DNA from 4 places in the Pantoea sp. SO10 genome. Region 3 is predicted to be linked to each of the others. Evidence: predicted binding sites of a transcription regulator. Region 3 holds the regulator's gene; each other region holds the start of a gene.

Evidence for each region. The regulator Fur, encoded in region 3, represses iron uptake genes when iron is present. The targets are predictions, from matches to a motif close to ATAATAATGAGAACNACTATCAA.
Region 1: the regulator Fur is predicted to act here: its motif matches at 3,694-3,716, upstream of FCN45_RS20165 (TonB-dependent siderophore receptor).
Region 2: the regulator Fur is predicted to act here: its motif matches at 2,093-2,115, upstream of fes (enterochelin esterase).
Region 4: the regulator Fur is predicted to act here: its motif matches at 3,058-3,080, upstream of fepB (Fe2+-enterobactin ABC transporter substrate-binding protein).

Annotation. Positions count from the first base shown of each region.
Region 1 covers NZ_CP040096.1:124,377-129,653, forward strand. The annotation lists gene FCN45_RS20145 (molybdopterin-dependent oxidoreductase) at 1-508, opposite strand, end outside; gene FCN45_RS20150 (amino acid ABC transporter ATP-binding protein) at 543-1,304, opposite strand; gene FCN45_RS20155 (amino acid ABC transporter permease) at 1,297-2,220, opposite strand; gene FCN45_RS20160 (ABC transporter substrate-binding protein) at 2,217-3,113, opposite strand; gene FCN45_RS20165 (TonB-dependent siderophore receptor) at 3,773-5,277, shown strand, end outside.
Region 2 covers NZ_CP040095.1:544,476-549,752, reverse strand. The annotation lists gene FCN45_RS02450 (TonB-dependent siderophore receptor) at 1-1,906, opposite strand, end outside; gene fes (enterochelin esterase) at 2,166-3,395, shown strand; gene FCN45_RS02440 (enterobactin synthase subunit F) at 3,380-5,277, shown strand, end outside.
Region 3 covers NZ_CP040095.1:1,245,440-1,250,716, reverse strand. The annotation lists gene ybfF (esterase) at 200-964, shown strand; gene ybfE (LexA regulated protein) at 1,132-1,407, shown strand; gene fldA (flavodoxin FldA) at 1,545-2,075, shown strand; gene fur (ferric iron uptake transcriptional regulator) at 2,430-2,879, shown strand; gene FCN45_RS05735 (hypothetical protein) at 2,940-3,335, opposite strand; gene glnS (glutamine--tRNA ligase) at 3,572-5,239, opposite strand.
Region 4 covers NZ_CP040096.1:479,740-485,016, reverse strand. The annotation lists gene FCN45_RS21745 (non-ribosomal peptide synthetase) at 1-720, shown strand, start outside; gene entS (enterobactin transporter EntS) at 826-2,088, shown strand; gene fepB (Fe2+-enterobactin ABC transporter substrate-binding protein) at 2,085-3,035, opposite strand; gene FCN45_RS21730 (ABC transporter substrate-binding protein) at 3,234-4,163, opposite strand; gene FCN45_RS21725 (ABC transporter permease) at 4,173-4,907, opposite strand; gene FCN45_RS21720 (ABC transporter ATP-binding protein) at 4,891-5,277, opposite strand, start outside.

The DNA of each region.
Region 1 (5,277 bases), on a different replicon from region 3:
CCCAACTGACGCCGCGACGGGCAATTTCATTCATGTCGCCGACGATATGCGGCAGCAACACCGACGCGGAGCCGGAACTGTAGCTGTTGACTGAACGCACGTAGCCGCCGAGCGTGGTGTTGAGGAAGCGATGCACCTGACTTTGCGCGTGATGGAAGCGGCCGGCGCTTGACCAGCCGTAAGAGCCGCCGAAGATGCCTTCCGGGCCGTACTTATCGCCGACGCGTTGCAGTTCGCGCGTGACCAGCGCGTAAGCTTCATCCCAGCTCACCGCGACGTACTCATCGTTGCCACGACGATCGTCCGCGCCCGGGCCGTTCTCCAGCCAGCCACGGCGCACCATCGGACGGGATACGCGCGCCGGATGGTTTAACGCAGTGCGGAAGTTTTGCAGCAGCGGGCTGGGATCGGGATCGCCCTTGAACGGTTCGATGGTGAGCCGATCGCCCTGTTGCTGGGCATGAAAAGCGCCCCAATGGGCGCTGTGCATTACCGGTTTTTGCGTCATCACTGTTCCTGGCATCAAAAAAGAAAAACGGTGCCTAAAGCACCGTTGCAATAAAGTTTCTTACGCGCCCGTTTTCCGGGTCGTCGAGCACTTGCTGGGTTGGCCCCGCCGCCACGATTTTGCCGCTTTCCATAAACACAATGTTGTCAGCAACCTCGCGCGCAAAACCAATCTCATGCGTCACCACCACCATGGTAATGCCGGAGTGCGCCAGCTGCTTGATCACCTGCAGCACTTCGCCAACCAGTTCGGGATCGAGCGCTGAAGTGGGTTCATCAAACAGCATTACGCCGGGATCCATCGCCAGCGCGCGGGCAATCGCCACACGCTGCTGCTGTCCTCCGGAGAGATTCTGCGGCCACTCATCTTCGCGGCCAGACAAACCCACTTGCTTCAGCAGCGACAGCGCTTTGCTGGTCGCCTGCTGACGACTCTGCTTCTTGACGCGCATCGGCGCATCGACGATGTTTTGCAACACGGTACGGTGCGGGAACAGGTTGAATTGCTGGAACACCATGCCGATTTCGGCACGCTGACGCGCAACTTCACCGCTGCTTAACTCGTGCAGCGCCTGGCCTTTCTGCTTATAGCCGATGATCTCGCCGCCGATGCGAATGGTGCCGCCATCCAGTTTTTCCAGGTGGTTTATGCAGCGCAGCAGCGTGGATTTCCCCGAACCCGACGGCCCAAGGATCACCGTGACTGAACCGGCCGGAATATCCAGATTCACTTCATCCAGAATGGTGACGCCAGAGAAGCGCTTAGTGACTTTACGTAAGGCGATCGCTTCACCCATTGCTGACGCTCCTTTCTGCTTTTGGCGCTGAGAAGCCCGGCAGCGATTTCAACAGGCTGCGTTTTTCCCGGCGCGAAACGCCACGGCCAAAATAGCGTTCCACATAGAACTGACCCACCGACAGCACCGAAGTCATCAGCAGATACCACAAGGTAGCCACCAGCAGCAGCGGAATCACTTCATAGGTGCGCTGGTAAATAATCTGCGCCGAGAACAGCACGTCCTGCAGCGAGATCACTGAGACCACCGCCGTGGTTTTCAGCTGACCAATGATTTCGTTGCCGGCGGGCGGCATGATGGCGCGCATCGCCTGCGGCAGCACGGTGTGACGGAAAATCTGCGAAGGGCGATAGCCGAGCGCACGCGCGGCTTCCAGCTGGCCGTTGCCGACGCTTTGGATACCCGCACGCACAATTTCGGCGGCATAGGCAGATTGGTGCATCACCAGCGCGATCACTGCCGCGCTGAATGGGCTCACCAGCGCGTTCGATTGCGTGCTCCAGACTTCGCCGAGGCCCGGAATCGATAGGGCGATGGTGGGATAAAGCGCCGCGATGTTGTACCACAGGAACAGTTGCACCAACATCGGTACACCACGGAAGAACCAGGTGTAGAACCAGCTCACGCCCACCAGCACCGGATTGGAGGAGAGGCGCATCAGCGCCAGCACCGTACCGAAGGCAAAACCCAGCACCACAGAGATCGCGGTGAGCTGCAACGTCATTAATACGCCTTGCAGGATCGATTCGCCGGTAAAGTTCTCCGCAATCACGCTCCATTCGAAGCGTGGATTGTTAATCATCGAGTTCGCCATCGCCACCACGCACAACAACACGACCAGCGCACTCAGCCAGCGTCCGTAGTAATGTTTGCCGACGATTTTCAAATCGCCGGTGTGGTCGTGAATGTCACTCATTGAAAGATTTCCTGATTGCGTTTGGCTTGTTTAACAGCACCAAAGCCGATGCCCCAGTTGTCGAGGATCTTGTTGTAGCTGCCATCTTTGATCAGCGAGTTAAGCGCGGCCTGTACGGCGGGCTCCAGCGCGGAATCTTTCGGGAAAGCGACGGAGACTGGCGCATCGTGTACGGTGATTTCGCCGCTCATGGTCAGCGGTTTAATCACTTTCACCTGCCACAGCAAACCTTCATACGGGCCGAGGAACATTGGCACGCGACCGCTTACCACCGCCTGCACGCCAGCTGGACGATCCGGGAAGACGGAGACTTTAATTGGCTTTTTACCCGCCGCTTCACAGGCTTTGCTGGCGTCTTCAAGGCGCGTAACCTGGGTGGTACCGGAACCGGCGCCCACTTCTTTACCACAGACATCGGCCAGCTCTTTGAATGGTGCGATGTTGGCATCTTTACGCGAGATAATGCCGAGGCGGCTGGCATCGTAATAACCCACGAAGTCGATGATTTTGGCACGCGCTGGCGTGGCGTTAATATTGGAGAGCGCCACATCGTAACGACCGGTTTTCAGGCCTGGAATGATGTTGTCGAAACCGCCGGTGTCGCGCCACTGAACCTGGATTCCCAGACGCTCGCCCACGGCATTCATGATATCGATTTCACGGCCGGCCAGCGTTTTGTTGTCTTCTTTATAGAAGGTGGTTGGCGGCGTGTTGGGGTTGGTTCCGGCTACAATGTAGCCACGTTTCACCACATCCGCAGGCAGCAGGCTTTTCAGCGCAGGATCGGCCTGCACGTGGATTGAGCTGTCAGTTGGGACGTTTTCATCGGCGGCGAACGCGGTGTGTGCACTCAGCGCGAGCGCAAGAAGAGTCATGCCTTTGGCGAATTTCACTGGAACCTTTCTCCTGATTTATAAAAAGTTTCCCCACAGGGAAAAGGCGTTGAGGTAGCGATGGTTTTGTCTCCTGACTCACCTCGCGCGAGCGGCGTGCGGTGAGTGGAATTGTCATCCTCATATACCCTAAATAATTCCAGCTGCAACAAGGCGGCAAGTGTGTGAATCCCCGGGAGCTTACTTAAGTAAGTGACTGGGGTGAACACGCGAAGCCAACGCAGTTGCGGCTGAAATTATGACGGGTATTTACGTCCCGATTAGCATTCTCTGGAAGATAGATAACAATCACAAATGCGAAAAAAACATATCTATTGCCGAAATATGGCAATAGCCGCTAGCACGGTTGCAAGGCGGGATTTCCGCCCCAGATTTGGCACGTAACACTCAGCAGAATTCAGAATTTGCTAGTGAATCAGTAGCCTGCCTATCCAGTATTCATCGACACATTTCTTCTTACTCATAACGGTTTCTTCTAAGCAAATGAGAAATTCCCCTCTCCGCAACTCATACCCCGCAACCGAACAACCTTTGTAAAGGTTTGTATTGTCAGGCATGTTGCCGTCTCACTGAATAGACAATGAGAAACGTTATCATTATCATGCGCATTTACTTACAATTGTTAACGTAACAGGGAGAAAACTTAAGTGAATGTAACCATGCGTGGCAAAAAGCGTCCAATTGCGCTTTTTTTAGCGGGAATGCTAACGTCGCCTGCCTTTGCAGCTGAAACCACCGAAAAGCTGGCTGACGATGAATCAATGATCGTCACCGCCGAGCAGGAGCTCAAACAGCAACCGGGCGTGTCCACCATCACCGCTGAAGACATCAAAAAAAATCCCCCTGTTAACGATCTCTCCGACATCATTCGCAAAATGCCCGGCGTAAACCTTACCGGCAACGGCGCCAGCGGCAGCCGCGGCAATAACCGTCAAATCGATATCCGTGGCATGGGCCCGGAAAACACCCTGGTGATGATCGATGGCGTGCCGGTTTCCTCTCGTAACTCGGTGCGCTACAGCTGGCGCGGCGAGCGTGATTCACGCGGTGATACCAACTGGGTGCCAGCTGAAATGGTTGAGCGCATTGAAGTGATTCGAGGCCCGGCCGCTGCTCGATACGGTTCTGGCGCGGCGGGCGGCGTGGTGAACATCATTACCAAGCGTCCCACCAACGACTGGCACGGCTCGCTGTCGCTCTATACCAGCCAGCCGGAAAATAGCAAAGAAGGCGATACCCGACGCGCTAACTTCAATCTCAGCGGCCCGCTGGCCGGTGATGCGTTGACCATGCGCCTGTACGGCAACCTCAACCGCACCGATGCCGATGCGTTCGATATCAACACCGCAGAAAACGGTTCATACGCGGCGGGCCGTGAAGGCGTGCGCAACAAAGACATCAATACCGTGCTGTCGTGGAAAATCACGCCGCTGCAAATCATCGACTTCTCCTGGGGCTACAGCCGTCAGGGCAATATTTACGCCGGTGACACGCAGAACAGTAACAGCAACGCCAGCACCGACGGTTTAGTAGAGTCGCTGTATGGTGATGAAACTAACCGCATGTATCGCCAGAGCTACGGCATCGCGCACAACGGTATCTGGGATTGGGGAACCTCGAAGCTCAATTTCAACTACGAGAAAACCAATAACACCCGCCTGCAGGAAGGCACTGCCGGGCGTACTGAAGGAATGATCAACAGCGATACGTACGCCACCAGCCGCCTGGAAAGCTATCGCGCGGGCGGAGAGATCAACTTCCCGCTGCAGCTGCTGGTCGATCAAACCGTGACGCTGGGCGCGGAGTGGAACCGCGACGAGCTGAACGATCCAGCATCAATGCTTGCGGCCAGCGCGAGCGGCGTGAATTTGCCAGGCAGTTCGGGCGATCCATCGCAGCGCAGCAGTAAGAACAGCGCCACCATCAGTTCACTGTTCTTTGAAGACAACATTGCCGCCACCGATAGCACCGAAGTGATTCCGGGCCTGCGCTTTGATTATCACGATCAGTTTGGCGCCAACTGGAGCCCAAGCCTGAACCTCTCACAAGGTCTGGGCGACTTTTTCACCCTGAAGGCCGGTATCGCACGGGTGTTTAAAGCGCCAAACCTGTATCAATCAACGCCGGGTTATCTGCTCTCCACGCGCGGCAACGGCTGCCCGAT
Region 2 (5,277 bases), 700 kb from region 3:
CCGGAATCACCGATAAACGATCGCCGGTCTCTTTGTTCTTACTCTGCAGCATATAGGTGAAGTTGTTATTCCACATCACGCTGTCGGAGAACGGCACGTTGACGGTGCCTTCCAGCCCTTCCACCACCGCTTTCGGTACGTTTTCCCACTTATAAATATCTGTGGTGCCATTGGATGCTTTGCTCACTGGCGAGTAACCGGCTTCGATCTTGTTGCGATAATCGTTGCGGAACCAGGTTAAACCGGCCTGATAACCTTCGTGTTTCCACTCCAGACCAATCTCTTTATTGATGCTGTTTTCCGCTTTCAGGTCGCTGTTACCCTGCAGATAACAGGCGCCGGTGCTGGCCGCACAACCCTGACCGTTGCTGTACAACAAGTAGTTCGGGTTGGTCTGATACAGGCTCGGCGCTTTATAGGCGCGACCAATCCCCATCTTCAGCGTGAAGTCATCGCCCAAACCTTGTGACAGGTTGAGCGACGGGCTCCAGTTATTGCCAACAATCGAGTGATGATCAAAACGCAGGCTTGGCGTCAGCATGGTGCTGTCGGTCAGCTCCATGTTGTCTTCCGCAAACAGCGAGAAAATCTCTGCCTGGGAATACGGGCTGCGACCGGTGTTATCGATGCCCGGCACCGCACCGTAGCTCGCCGCCTGCGTGTTGGAAGAGCCATCCTTCATGCGCTGCTGGTTCCATTCGGTACCCAGCGTCGCCGTTTGGTTAAAAAGCAGCTCAAACGGAATGCTGACTTCGCTATGCAGCAGCACGTCATCCAGCTGAATGGTGTTGAAACCGCTGTTAGAGAAGATGCCTTCGGTGCCGCCGGCCAAACCTTCATTGATGCGCGAGTTGCGGGTTTTCTCGTAGCGCGCGTAGGTATTGGTGCTGACGCCGTTATCCCATGCGCCGGTCCATTTTAATGAGACGTTCTGGCGATACAGGCGGTTAGTTTCATCACCGTACAGGCTTTTCACCAGCGCGCTGGTGTTGGTGTTCTGCGTATCACCCGCATACAGGTTGCCCTGACGGCTGTAACCGGCCTGCAGCTCCAGCGTCTGCATCGGTGCAAACGCCCAGCTCAGCAAGGCATTGATATCTTTATTAACCGAACCTTCACGACCCGCCGGATAGCTGCCCGCATAGCTGCCGGTGCGCGCCGCCGCATGCCCTTCGTTGATGTCATAGGCATCGGCCTGGGTTTTGGCTAAACCACCGTACAAACGGAAGTTGAAATCATCGCCCAGCGGCCCTTCCAGACTGAAGTTAGTGCGCTTAGTGGCGCCTTCCGCTTTATGTTCCGGCACGTTGTAATAGGTGTTCCAGGAACCGTGCCACTGCTGATCGGTCTGTTTTTTAGTGATGATATTCACCACACCGCCCGCCGCGCCGTTACCGTAACGCACCGCCGCCGGTCCACGAATCACGTCGATGTGATCGATCATCTCCGGCGGCACCCAGTTGGTGTCGCCACGCGTATCACGCTCGCCACGCCAGCCAAGGCGCACCGAGTTGCGGCTGGTGATCGGCATACCGTCCACCATGATCAAGGTGTTTTCCGGGCCCATACCACGAATATCGATCTGGCGATTGTTACCGCGCTGGCCGCTGGTGGAGTTGCCGGTCAGGTTAACGCCAGGCATGGTACGGATAATTTCAGACACATCACGCGCGGGCGGATGTTTTTTGATTTCGTCGGCAGTAATGGTTGAGACGCCCGGCGCTTGCAGGTTCTGCTGCTGCGCGGTGACCATCAAGGTGCCGCCGTCCATTGATTGTGCGTCAGTCGTGCTGGCTGAGGTTTTGCTGGAGGAAGTCTCTGCTGCCCAGGCGCTGCTGGAAAGCAGTGAGGCGCTGAGCCCCAGTTCAATCAGAATGGCTAACGATAACCGTGAGTAATTTTTCATTTTATACGTTCCTGGATGGCCAGCAAAAAGCCGTTGGATGCTTAACTGGCGAGCCGGTGAGAAGATCCCTGTCCATATCGCGCCCAGTTCCAGACCCTTCAAACCATCCGTAGCGCAACCTTACCGAACGGTAAGCATCTGGCGGAACAGGCGTGCTCATTTTTGAGCGCAGCCACCCTATTGCAAATGCAAATTATTATCAATAGTATTATTCATCAAGCTTATGTAAATCTCCGCGTAAACACCGACTGGCAGCCCTATGACCTGGCGAAATGATGTAACCGGCAGTGCGGCCTGGTGGCAGGCGCAACAATCCCAAGGTATTCCCCGCATTGAGTTAGTAGACGATGGCCAATGTCAGGTCACTTTCTTCTGGCGTGATCCGCAAGGCGATGAGACGCAATCGTCGACCCAGCGCGTGTGGATTAACATTACCGGCGTGACCGATCACCACCAGCGCCGCCCGCCGCAGTCGTTAATGCGTGTGGCGGGCACCAACGTCTGGTATTGGCAGACCTCGCTGCCCGCTAACTGGCGCGGCAGTTACTGTTTGATGCCCGATGAACAGGCCACGGACTTCACTGGCGTTGCCGACATGTCCACGCTGCGCAACTGGTGGCGCGACAAATTCCCGACGGCGCAGGCCGATCCTTTGAACAGCTTACGTGGCTGGTCCGGTGGTCGCGGCATGGGCGTCTCGCCGCTGCATCTGCCTCACGCGCCCGATCAACAGCTGTGGCAAGCGGTGGATAACGGCACAGCGCCAACCATTGAACTGCAACAGCAACAATGGGATAGCGCGCTATTAGGCAACAGCCGCAAGGTGTGGATTTACACCACCGGCGCAGCCAATCCCGCACAGCGTCCGCTGGCCATCATGCTTGACGGGCAATTCTGGGCGCACAGCATGCCGATTGCCGGACCGCTGCAGCAGCTCACTGATGCCGGTTCTTTGCCGCCAGCGGTGTATCTGTTTATCGACATCATTGACCGCGAACACCGCAGCCGCGAGCTGCCGTGTAACGCGCAGTTTTGGCAAGCCATTCAGCAAGAACTGTTACCGCAAGTTGCACAATCAACGCCTTATCGCCAGCAGGCGGACAGTACCATCGTCGCCGGACAAAGCTTTGGTGGCCTGGCGTCGGTGTTTGCCGCGCTGCACTGGCCGGAAACCTTTGGCAACGCGCTCAGCTTATCGGGCTCCTTCTGGTGGCCGGAACGCGGCAATCCGCACGGCTGGCTGCTGCAGGCGCTGGATAACGGTCTTGCACCGCGTCAACCGCTGCGTTTCTGGCTCGAAGCGGGCAAACGTGAAGGCTTGATTCTGCAAGCTAATCAACAACTTCAACAGCAGCTTAGCGCTGCCGGCTATCAGGTGAATTACCTGCCCGTGGAAGGCGGCCATGACGCGCTCTGTTGGCGCGGCGGCCTGCTGAATGGCCTGCAAGCGCTGTGGAGCAAACCGGAGCATCCATGTCCGAATCCCTGATGAATAAGCCTATGACCGACCAACAAACCTTGCCGTTAGTCGCGGCACAGCCCGGCATCTGGATTGCCGATCAGCTGTCACCTCACCACAACGCTTACGCGGTGGCGCACTTTGTCGAACTGCGCGGTGAGATTGATAGCGCCCTGTTGGCGCAGGCGATCGTTGCCGGCATGCAGGAAGCCGACACGCTGAATATGGCCTTTGGTGAGGTGGAAGGCGAAGCGTTGCAGTGGCCGCAGCCACACGCCTTTAGCCTGCCGCAGATTGTCGATTTGCGCGCTGAGGCCGATGCGCCTGCCAAAGCGCGCGCGCTGATGCGTGACGACATGAATGGCGATCTGCGCGTATTGAGCGGCGCAAAGCTGTGGCATCACCGCCTGTTCCGTCTCGACGATCAGCATTGGTTTTGGTATCAGCGCTACCATCATTTGGTGGTGGATGGCTTCAGCTTTACCGCGCTGACGCGCCGCATCGCCAATCTCTACAGCGCGGCCGTACGCCAGCAAGCCGCTGAACCGACGCCGTTTATTCCGTTTAGCGAAGTGGTGGACGAGTATCAGCGCTACCGCGAATCCTCCTCTTTTGCGCGTGACAGCCAGTTCTGGCGCGAAAAAGGGGCGGCGCTGCCCTCACCGGCTTCGCTCTCGCCGCTGCCGCTCGCCGGACAACATGCCAGCACCGATCTGCTGCGCCATAGCGTTACGCTGGATCGCAGCATCTTCCAGAGGCTAGTGCAGCAGCATCCGCACGCCAGCGCGGCCGATCTCGCCTTTGCGCTAGTGGCGCTGTGGCTGGCGCGTCTCAGCGGGCAAAACGACTTTGCCACTGGCTTCATCTTTATGCGCCGCATCGGCTCGGCCGCCTTGTGCGCCACCGGTCCGGTGATCAACGTATTGCCGATGGCAATCCATTACGATCCCGCGCAGCCGATCGGCGCGCTCGCCGCGCAGCTGGCGGGTGAAGTGAAAAAGATGCGTCGTCATCAGCGCTATGACGCCGAACAGGTGCAGCGCGATCTCGGCCGCCTCGGCGATGGCGACCCGCTGTACGGTCCGGTGATTAACCTGAAGATGTTTGACTACCAGCTCGATTTCGCTGGCGTGGAAGGCATCACCCATCAACTGGCGTCCGGGCCGGTGCGCGATCTGGAGATCGCCATTTACATCAGCGAGCACGGTGAACTGACGCTGGAGCTGCTGGCCAATGCCGAACGCTATAGCGAACAAACCTTGCAGCGTCATGCCAGCCGCTTTGCCCTGCTGCTCGATCAGCTGGCGCAACAGCCGCAGCGGCCGTGCGGCGAACTCGATCTGCTCACTGCCGAAGAGCATGCGCAGATTGCCGCGATCAACCAAACCGCCTATCCGCTGCCAGCAGAAACGCTGGCTTCCCTGTTAGCGCAGCAGGCGGCACGCACCCCTGATGCACCGGCGCTGGCCGATGCGCAGCATCAGCTTAGCTATCGCGCGATGCAACAGCAGGTGTTTGCGCTGGCCGCCGATCTCAGCGCCGCCGGCGTGCAGCGTGGCGATATTGTCGCCGTGGCTCTGCCGCGTTCAGTGCAGCTCTCCCTGGCGCTGCAGGCGATTGTTTCGCTCGGCGCTGCCTATTTACCGCTCGACACCGGTTATCCGGATGACCGCTTACAGCTGATGCTGGAAGACGCCGCGCCAAAAACGCTGATCACCTGCGCAGCGCTCAGCGCGCGCTTCAGCGCCATCGCGTCGGTCAATCAGCTGCATTTTGATGTGCTGTATCACAATGCCCATGCACCGCAGCCGGCCAGCGCGCCGACGCCGCAGGATGGCGCCTACATCATTTACACCTCAGGTTCGACCGGTCGCCCTAAAGGCGTGCTGGTGGGGCATGAAGCCATCGTCAA
Region 3 (5,277 bases):
GTCCTTAGCAAAATCCAGTCGTGCAAAACGTGAGCGGGTTCTAACATAAGGATTATAAAGTTAAATCCGTGGCAGCCGATAGCGTTGGCAACGTTTACGGGCAAAAGTCGGAATATGCCCTAATGCCCACCGGCCTGACTGCTGGACAGGTGAATCCATGATAACCTAAGCCAAGGTCACAACCGTAAGAACTTTAGCCATGATTTTGAACGCCCGTCTGCAAACTGAACAATCTGCCCCCAATGCCACGCCGATTCTATTGATCCATGGTCTTTTTGGCAGCCTTGATAACCTTGGCGTGCTGGCGCGTGGGGTGCGTGATGCACGTCCGACGCTGCAAGTTGACGTGCGCAATCACGGCTTGTCGGCGCGTAGCGATGAGATGAATTATCACGTGATGGCGCAGGACATTGTCGAAACGCTGGATGCGCACCATATCGATCGCGCGGGTGTAATCGGACACTCGATGGGCGGCAAAATCGCCATGGCACTCAGTGCCATCGCGCCGGAGCGTATTGATAAAATGGTAATGATCGATATCGCGCCCGTTGATTACCAAACGCGCCGCCATGACGAAATTTTTGCCGCTATCCGGGCCGTGAGCGCCGCGGGCGTCACGCGCCGCAGCGAAGCCGCTGAAGTAATGCGTCAGCATATTGATGAAGAAGGCGTGATCCAGTTCATCCTCAAATCTTTCGCAGAGGGCGAATGGCGCTTTAATGTGCCGGTGCTGTGGGATAACTACAGCACCATTTCCGGCTGGGAAGAGATTCCTGCGTGGCCGCATCCGGCGCTGTTTATCCGCGGCGGCGACTCGCCTTATCTGGATAATCAGCATCGCGATGCGCTGCTGCGTCAGTTCCCGCAGGCACATGCACATGTGATCAGCGGTGCTGGACACTGGGTGCACGCCGAGAAACCCGATGCGGTGTTACGCGCCGTTCGGCGTTTTTTTAACCTGTAAAAGCAAAAGCTTGCCGCTTGCGCTTTAGGGTTGGCGTCAGGGAAGGCGCTGGAGTATGATGTCGCGCTAAAAATTTGCCACGGATATTTTTTCGCCGTGGTCGGGCCGATAATGTTTTAATCGCGCAGCGCCTTTCCGCCGTTCGCGCCCACTCAGTTTTACAAACCATGGCAAAAGAACAGACAGACCGCACTACGCTTGATCTCTTCGCAGACGAGCGGCGTCCTGGTCGCCCGAAAACCAGCCCGCTGACGCGTGATGAACAGTTACGCATCAACAAACGCAATCAGCTCAAGCGCGATAAAGTGCGTGGGCTGCGTCGTGTTGAGCTGAAGATGTCGAGCGAGGCGGTTGACGCCCTCAGCACGCTGGCCGATCAGCAAAACATCAGTCGCAGCGAATTGATTGAACAAATGCTGCTGGCACAGCTCAAACTGTCGTAACGCGCGAAGACCGCACGCTGGAACACAAAGTCACGGCTTTATACGTTCCGCACTTTTTACCGGTCTGCTATTATTCGCATAACTGTGCAGTCAACTGACTTACTTTCACAATCAGGATTTAAGAGGTTACCTAACCCATGGCAATCGTAGGCATTTTCTTCGGCAGCGATACCGGCAACACTGAAAACATTGCAAAGATGATCCAGAAACAACTGGGTAAAGATGTCGCCGAAGTGCATGACATTGCTAAGAGCACCAAAGAAGATCTCGAAGCGTTCGACATCCTGCTGCTGGGTATCCCAACCTGGTATTACGGCGAAGCGCAGTGTGACTGGGATGATTTCTTCCCGACGCTGGAAGAGATTGATTTCAATGGCAAGCTGGTAGCGCTGTTTGGTTGTGGCGATCAGGAAGATTACGCCGAGTACTTCTGTGATGCGATGGGCACTATTCGTGACATCATTGAGCCGAATGGTGCGGTGATCGTCGGTCACTGGCCAACCGAAGGCTATCACTTCGAAGCCTCTAAAGGCCTGGCCGATGACAAAAACTTCCTTGGTTTGGCCATTGACGAAGACCGTCAGCCGGAATTGACCAACGAACGCGTTGAGAAGTGGGTGAAGCAGATCTTTGATGAGCTGCAGCTGAAAGAGATTATTGAAGCTTAATTCCCTGCTCAGCCCGATGTGCGCACTGCCTCACATCGGGTAACGGAATTTCCTATAAAAATAATAGCTACGGTTTTTTAACTTTTCCCCGCAAATCTGTAGAATACCCGCAATGGTCATCCGCTTATTCCTCTGGCAGTAGAATGAGGCTGAGTGAAATGGAATCCAAAACCCAAGCGTCTTGAAGACGTTAGTGACGATATCCTTACAACCTTTGGTGATTAAGGACGTTGCCTTGGTTTTCATTTCACTGCTTGAGTTCTATAATGAGACGCAAATGAGAATGCGCGTTGACCTAAACATTCAAGGCCCCTGCGCCGCAAGTGATTAGCAAAGTAACAGGACAATATCCGCATGACTGACAACAACTCCGCATTGAAGAAGGCTGGCCTGAAAGTCACGCTACCCAGACTGAAAATTCTGGAAGTGCTTCAGGGACCCGGCCCAGAGTCCCATCACGTCAGTGCGGAAGATTTGTATAAGCGCCTGATTGATATGGGCGAAGAGATTGGTCTGGCAACGGTGTATCGCGTTCTTAACCAGTTTGACGACGCGGGCATCGTAACCCGTCACAACTTCGAAGGCGGTAAATCTGTCTTCGAACTGACTCAGCAGCATCACCACGATCACTTGATCTGCCTGGATTGTGGCAAAGTTATCGAATTCAGCGATGAATCAATCGAAACGCGTCAGCGTGAAATTGCCACTCGCCACGGCATTAAGCTCAGCAACCACAGCCTGTACCTGTACGGTCATTGTGCTCTGGGAGACTGCCGCGAAGACGATACGCTCCACGATAAGTAATTGAGTGTGCTATGCAGTATAAAAAAACCGGCGCTTGAGCCGGTTTTTTTATGCCTGTAATCAGGCGACAAGCGTTTCCTGCAGGTAGCGCCAGCGCGGAATGGCGGTGCTGCAATCCAATACCGCCAGTGAAATGCGGCTCTGATTGATGCCGTTCATCATCTGTAATTCACGATACTGAATCGTCACTTCCTCGCTTTGCTGCGAGATGATGGCGTGCTCACTGGTGGCAATGCGCATGCCTTCACGCTGCCCCTGTAACTGGCGAAACAGCACTTCCATTTCATTGAGGTCCAATCGTTTGCCTTGCGGCGTGACCATTTTGAACTCGGGATGAAAGTGCGATAAAAACAGATCAATGCTGTCGTCACTGCCTTCCGCCTGATTGAAAATACGTTCAATAAGCTGATGTAAAACCACCACGCTATGCCTGGCTTCCTGGGCGAGAGTTGTCATTTTTTTTCCTTAGATAAGCCGCAGAGCACCGTCTGAGAGCGCATAGCCTACCTGAAAAAAAGTTTTTCACACTGCCAAATGGGTTAATTTTTCTAAAGTCAGAATAGTCGCAAATAGGGAATTAATGGCTCGTTGAGGGCGTGCAGCATAAAAGGTCGTATCTGGCCAAATAGAGATAATAAAAAAGGGCGATTGCTCGCCCTTTCATGATCTTATCGTGCTCGCGACTAAAAATATTAATCGCCGATTTTTGCCCAGGTGTCACGCAAACCCACGGTGCGGTTAAACACCAGCCTGGAGGGCTGTGAATAGACGCTATCAGCACAGAAATAGCCTTCGCGTTCGAACTGGTACGGTGCCATCGGATCGGCTGCACGTAAGCCAGGCTCAACGAAGCCCTGTTTGATTTCCAGTGAGTTTGGGTTGATGGTGGTGAGGAAATCCTCAGCCGCGCCCGGATTTGGCACACTGAACAGACGATCGTACAGGCGGAATTCCGCTGGCAGCGCGTGGATTGCAGAAACCCAATGGATAACGCCTTTCACTTTACGGCCATCGGCCGGATCTTTGCTCAGCGTATCAACGTCACAAGTGCAATAAATGCAGGTGATATTGCCTTCATCATCCTTCGCCACACGTTCGGCACGGATCACGTAAGCATTACGCAGACGCACTTCTTTACCCAGCACCAAACGCTTGTACTGCTTGTTGGCTTCTTCACGGAAGTCAGCGCGATCGATCCACACTTCACGGCTGAATGGCACTTCACGCGTGCCCATCTCCGGTTTGTTCGGATGATTCGGCATAGTGATGATCTCATCGTGACCTGCAGGCAGGTTCTCGATCACCACTTTCAACGGATCCATTACCGCCATCGCACGCGGTGCGTTTTCATTGAGATCGTCACGAATGCACGATTCCAGTGAAGCCATCTCCACGATATTGTCCTGTTTGGTCACACCAATACGGCGGCAGAACTCACGGATAGAAGCGGCGCTATAGCCACGACGACGCAGACCCGAAACGGTTAGCATGCGCGGATCGTCCCAGCCTTCTACCACCTTCTCGCTCACCAGCTGAGTCAGTTTACGCTTCGACATCACCGCATATTCCAGATTCAGGCGTGAGAACTCGTACTGACGCGGATGAACCGGAATGGTGATGTTATCCAGCACCCAATCATACAGACGACGGTTATCCTGGAACTCCAACGTGCAGAGAGAGTGCGTAATGCCTTCGATCGCATCCGAAATGCAATGAGTGAAGTCGTACATCGGGTAGATGCACCACTTGCTGCCGGTCTGATGGTGATCGGCAAACTTAATGCGGTACAGCACCGGATCGCGCATCACGATAAAGCTGGACGCCATGTCGATTTTGGCACGCAGACAGGCTTTGCCCTCTTCGAAACCGCCATCGCGCATCTTCTCGAACAGCGCCAGGTTTTCTTCCACGCTGCGATCGCGGTATGGGCTGTTTTTACCCGGCGCCGTCAGTGAACCGCGATACTCACGGATCTCATCCGCCGACAGTTCATCAACGTAAGCCAGACCTTTGTTGATCAGCTCAACCGCATAGTTGAACAGTTGGTCGAAGTAGTCTGAGGAGTAACGAATGTTGCCGCTCCACTCAAAGCCCAGCCATTGCACGTCACGCTTAATGGATTCGACAAACTCCAGATCTTCTTTAACTGGGTTAGTGTCGTCGAAACGCAGATTGCACTGACCTTGATAGTCTTGCGCGATACCAAAGTTCAGGCAGATAGATTTCGCATGGCCAATATGCAGATAACCATTGGGCTCAGGCGGGAAACGGGTATGCACACTGTTGTGCTTACCGCTCGCCAAATCTTCGTCGATGATCTGACGAATAAAATTCGTTGGGCGGGCTTCAGCCTCACTCATCTCAAAATCCTCAAAAACTATAACGGGTGATTTGTACC
Region 4 (5,277 bases), on a different replicon from region 3:
CCGCTGCGCGCCGGTCACGGCCCGACGCTGTTCTGCATCCATCCGGCATCCGGCTTCGCCTGGCAGTACAGCGCCCTGCTGCACTATCTCGACGGCGACTTCCCGATTGTCGGCCTGCAATCGCCGCGGCCAAATGGCGTGATTGCTGCCTGTCACAGCGTGGAGGCGATGTACGAACGCCATCTGCAGGCGATACGCCAGCAGCAGCCGAGCGGTCCGTATTTCCTGCTCGGCTATTCACTCGGCGGCACGCTGGCGCAAGGCATTGCGGCACGTTTGCAGGCGCAGGGTGAAACGGTGTCATTTCTTGGCCTGCTGGATACCTATCCGGCAGAAGGTCAGGACTGGCGCACGCCGGATGCCGATGAAGCGGAACAGGAAGTGGCGCGTGAGCAGGCCGAGTTTATGGCTGCCACCGAGGATGAGCGCGATCCGCTACTGCGTGAAGAGAAGGCAGCGATGTTTAGCACCATCGTCGCGAACTACAAAGACGCCGTCGCACGCCTGGCTGAAGCGCGAACGCCGCGCTATGCCGGCCACGCCACGCTGTTTATGGCCGAGAAAACGCTGCCGCCGGAGATGGATGTGCGCGCCAGTTGGGCACCGTTCGTTGATGAATTGACGATCTTCCCGCTGGATTGCGAACACGCCGATATTCTTTCAGCAGATTCGTTGCAGGTGCTGGGACCGTTGATAAACCGTTTGTTAGCTCGGCGTTAATTAAGGCACATACCGTAGCGGCGCGATTCATCGCGTTTTGACAAAAAACGCGCAATAAGTTGCGCCGCTACGGGTGATGCAAATGTGATTCACCGTTGGAGATTTATGGCTAAGCCCTCGATATTCCTAGATTTCAGTTTGCTTAAAAACAATGCATCGTTCCGCGCGATATTCTGCGCGCGCATGCTCTCGGTATTCGCCCTTGGCATGCTGGCGGTTGGCGTACCAGTGCAAATTCAGGCGATGACCGGCTCCACGCTGCAGGTTGGCGTGGCGGTAATGCTCGACGGCATCGGCATGTTCGTCGGCCTGCTGCTCGGCGGCGTGCTGGCCGATCGCTACGATCGCCGCAAACTAATCCTGTTCGCGCGCGGCACCTGCGGCATCGGCTTTGTGCTGCTCAGCCTCAACGCCTTCAGCCCAGCGCCTTCATTGCTGGCGCTCTACTTCCTCGCCTTCTGGGATGGCTTCTTTGGCGCGCTCGGCATGACTGCGCTAATGGCAGTGATCCCGCTAATCGTCGGACGTGAACATCTGGCGGAAGCCGGTGCGCTCAGTATGCTAACGGTGCGCCTCGGCGCGATTTTGTCGCCCGCGCTCGGCGGCATGATCATCGTTGCGGCGGGTGTCGGGTGGGCGTTTGCGGTCGCCGCGATTGGTACGCTAGCAACGCTGATTCCGCTGGTGCGTTTACCGTCGATGAAGCCCGAACAACAGGAGCCGGAGCATCCGCTGCGCGCGCTGGCGAGCGGCATGCAGTTTGTCTGCCAGCATAAAGTGGTGGGCGCGGTGGTGCTGGTTGGCTTGCTGCTCAGCATGGTTGGCGCGGTGCGTATTCTGTTCCCGGCGCTGGCGCTGACCTATCACGCCGATGCATCCGCATTAGGATTGATGTACTCGGCGGTGCCGCTGGGTGCGATGATCGGTGCTTTTACCAGCGGCTGGGTGCGGCAGTTAACACGTCCGGGATGGGTGCTGATGGGCTGTGCGCTGCTGGCATTTGCCTGCATCGCCTCGCTCGGTCTTTACAGCCATCTGCTGCCCGCACTGCTGGCGCTGGTGTGTTACGGCTACAGCAACGCCATCGCCTCGCTATTGCAGTTTATGCTGACGCAGCACCACACGCCGGATGCGCTGCTGGGACGCGTCAACAGCCTCGGCACCGCGCAGGATGTGACCGGCGATTCGGTCGGTGCATTGGGTTTAGGCGCGCTGGCACGCGTGCTGGCACCGTTGAGCAGCGTGCTGTGGTTTGGCGGATTGGCGGCGGGATTGCTGGTGCTGTTGTCGCTGGCGGCGCGCGGCCTGCGCTCGGCGCGCCTCAGTGAACAACCGGACGCGCCGCAGCCCGCCACCGCAGAGGCTTAACGGGTAAACTGCCGCTCGATGCTGCTGAGCATATTGCTGGCGCTGTAGTAATCGAGACGAAAAGTATCGTTACCCACGGCAAAGATGTCGTGCTGCTGTACCGCCGGCAGATGGGCGAGGAACGGATTCTTCGCCACCTGCGGCACGGTTTTCTCATCAGCAGCGAATAGCAAAAGCGTGTTACCGGTGATGCCATCGGCCATGTTTTCGCCGTTCAGCTGAATAATGTCATTGCGCTTACCCATGCTGGTGCTGCCCTGAAAACTGGCGGGCGGCGCGGCCAGCGTAAAGCCCAAATCCTGTAATAGCGCGCCCTGCGCCGATGCTGGCGTCCACAAATTCATTCCACGTCCATCTTCGTAATAGACCAGCGCAGAGGTCGGCTGCGGCGGCAGCGTAATCTTGTGACGCACTGTTTCAACCCGTTTTTCGAACGCTGCAATCACCTTATTGGCATCAGCTTCATGGCCGGTAATCTCGCCCAGCTGCAGGGTCAATGCCTGCCAGCTCTTATCGCCATAGTCGATCACTAACACCGGCGCGATGGTTTGCAGCTGATCGTAGAGGCGCAGCGCCGAATCGCCGCCGGTGGCGGCAATCACGATCAAATCCGGTGCTTCGGCGGCAATCGCTTCGGCATTCGGCTGCGAGATATAGAGCGGTTTAACCTGACGCACTTTGGCCACCGCGCTCCATTGCGTAAAAAAGCCCTGCACATCCGATACGCTGCTATTGCGACTGGTGGCGCCGGAGCCAACCAGCGGCGCGTTAATTGCCAGCAAAGTGCCACTCAGCGTAACGCTGGTCGAGACAATGCGCTGCGGCGGCTGTTGCAGCGTGAAGGGGCCTTTCGGTGTGGAGATAGTGCGCGGCCAGGTTGCGTTGGCGTGAACATGGGTGCAGATGAAAAACAGGCTAAGCAGCAGAGAAAGAGCGGGGAAACGCATCAGGTTGTCCATCACTTGATAGTTGAGAATAAATATCATTATCAAAAATAAGTGTAGGTGCAAGGGAAATTGTGCGTGGTTTCCCCTCACCTTAACCCTCTCCCGCAGGCGGGAGAGGGAATGGTTAGATGGCGCGGATGTTAGGCCCCCTCTCCCGCGCGCGGGAGAAGGCTGGGGTGAGGGACAAACTACACCAACCTACAACGAATATCGCGCCATCGGCGCCACAGCCTTAATCACACCATTACCCTTCATATACTCACCAAACGCCTGATAGCGCGTCCGATCAAACGCCGCACTGTGCGCGGCAAAATATGGCAGCGTGGCCTGCCACGCCTCGTGATTGAGCGGCGTATCCAGCTCGGGATATTTTTCGATAAACGCCTGCCACGCTTCCTGCGGATGCGCGCGTAGCCACGCCACGCCGGCATCCAGGCCACGTAAAAACGCCGGAATGCGTTTGTCCTGCGCGGCAGTTTTCTGGTTTGCAAGGATGATCAACTCATCATAAGCAGGCACGCCGTAATCTTCCGGCTTGAACACCGTTGGCTGCGCGCCTTTGTCTTCCAGATCCAGCAGCTCATAGTTGCGAAAGATGGTCATCGCGCCATCAATCTTGTGCGTTAGCAACGCGGAGGTGCCATCCATATTCAGGTTGATAAGCTTCACCGAGTCAGCATCAACGGCCTGCGCTTTTAGCATATTGCGGATCGCCACGTCTTCGGTGCCCGGCACCGCGTAGCCGATGGTTTTGCCAGCGAAATCCTTCAGCGAGTGGATATCGTCTGACACCGTGGTCAGCGTGTTCAGCGGCTGATTGATCAAGGTGCCGACGCGGATCACCGGCACCTCTTTATCCACCAGCGTGTAGAGCTGCGGCTGATAGCTGATGGCGAGATCGACTTTGCCCGCCGCCAGCAGCAGCGGCACGGAAGCGGAATCGGCGGGCGCGATCATCTCGACATCCAGCCCTTCTTTCTTAAACGCGCCGCTATGCTGGGCAGCAAAAATCGCCGCGTGATTGGGGTTGATAAACCAGTCAAGCAGCAGGCGAACTTTCTCCGCCGCCTGCACGTTAGCGGTCGCCAGCAGCAGCAACGCGGTCAATGCCATTCGTAGGGTTTTCACGGTATTTCCTTATGTAGATTGCCAGAGGATTTTCTTGCGCATCAGCGCCACGCTGCCCGAAAGCAGCAGCGCCATAATCAGTAACAGCAGCAGCGCCGCGAAGCTGGTGGCGGTTTCCAGTCGCGCGTTGGATTGCATCATCAGATAGCCGAGCCCTTCGCTGGCGCCGACCCATTCGCCAATCACCACGCCAATCGGGGCCAACACCACCGCCATCTGCAGGCCGGAGAAAAACTGCGGTAACGCGGCGGGCCAGCGCACGCGCCAGAAGATGCGGAAACGCGATGACGTGGAGGTTTGCGCCAGCTCCAGCCAGCCGACCGGCGTACGGCACAGCCCATCAAACAGTGACAAGCACAGCGGGAAGAACAGGATCAAAGCCGCCACCACCACTTTCGACGCGATACCAAAGCCAAGCCACAGCACCAGCAGCGGCGCGAGGGCAAACACCGGAATTGCCTGGCTGGCGGTGACCAGCGGAAACAGCACGCGACGCAGCAGCGAACTGGCGGCCATCAGCACCGCCAGCGTCACGCCCGCGCCGACGCCCAACAGCAGCGCCAGCACGATTTCCGCCAGCGTATAGAGCGCGTGATGCCACAGCAGTTGACGATGCTGCCACAGCGCCTCCAGCACCGCCTGTGGCGTGGGCAGCAGGAAACTCGGCACGCCGCTGTGACACGCCAGTAACCAGCCGCACAGCAGCACCACGATCAGGTAGATCGCGCTAAACACTGTTTTCATGGGTATTCAGTCGGGAGAAGAGTTGCGCCTGCGCCTGCAGGACGTCGGGATGATCAAACGGACGCGGCACGTCACCGCCAGCAACCGGCCAGCTTTCGATAGTCAGCGGCTGGCCTTGCAGCAGCAGAATGTCATCGGCCATGCGGCACGCTTCCAGCGGATCGTGCGTCACCAGCAGCACAGTTTTGCCCCGCAGTAATCCGGCGGTCAGCGTTTGCAAACTGAGTTTGGTCATCACATCCAGCGTGGCGAAGGGTTCATCCATCAGCACCACGTCGCGCTGCGCATAAAGCGTGCGTGCCAGCGCCACGCGTTGCCGCATGCCGCCGGAGAGTTGATGCGGGGGTGCATGCGCCACGTCGCTGAGTTT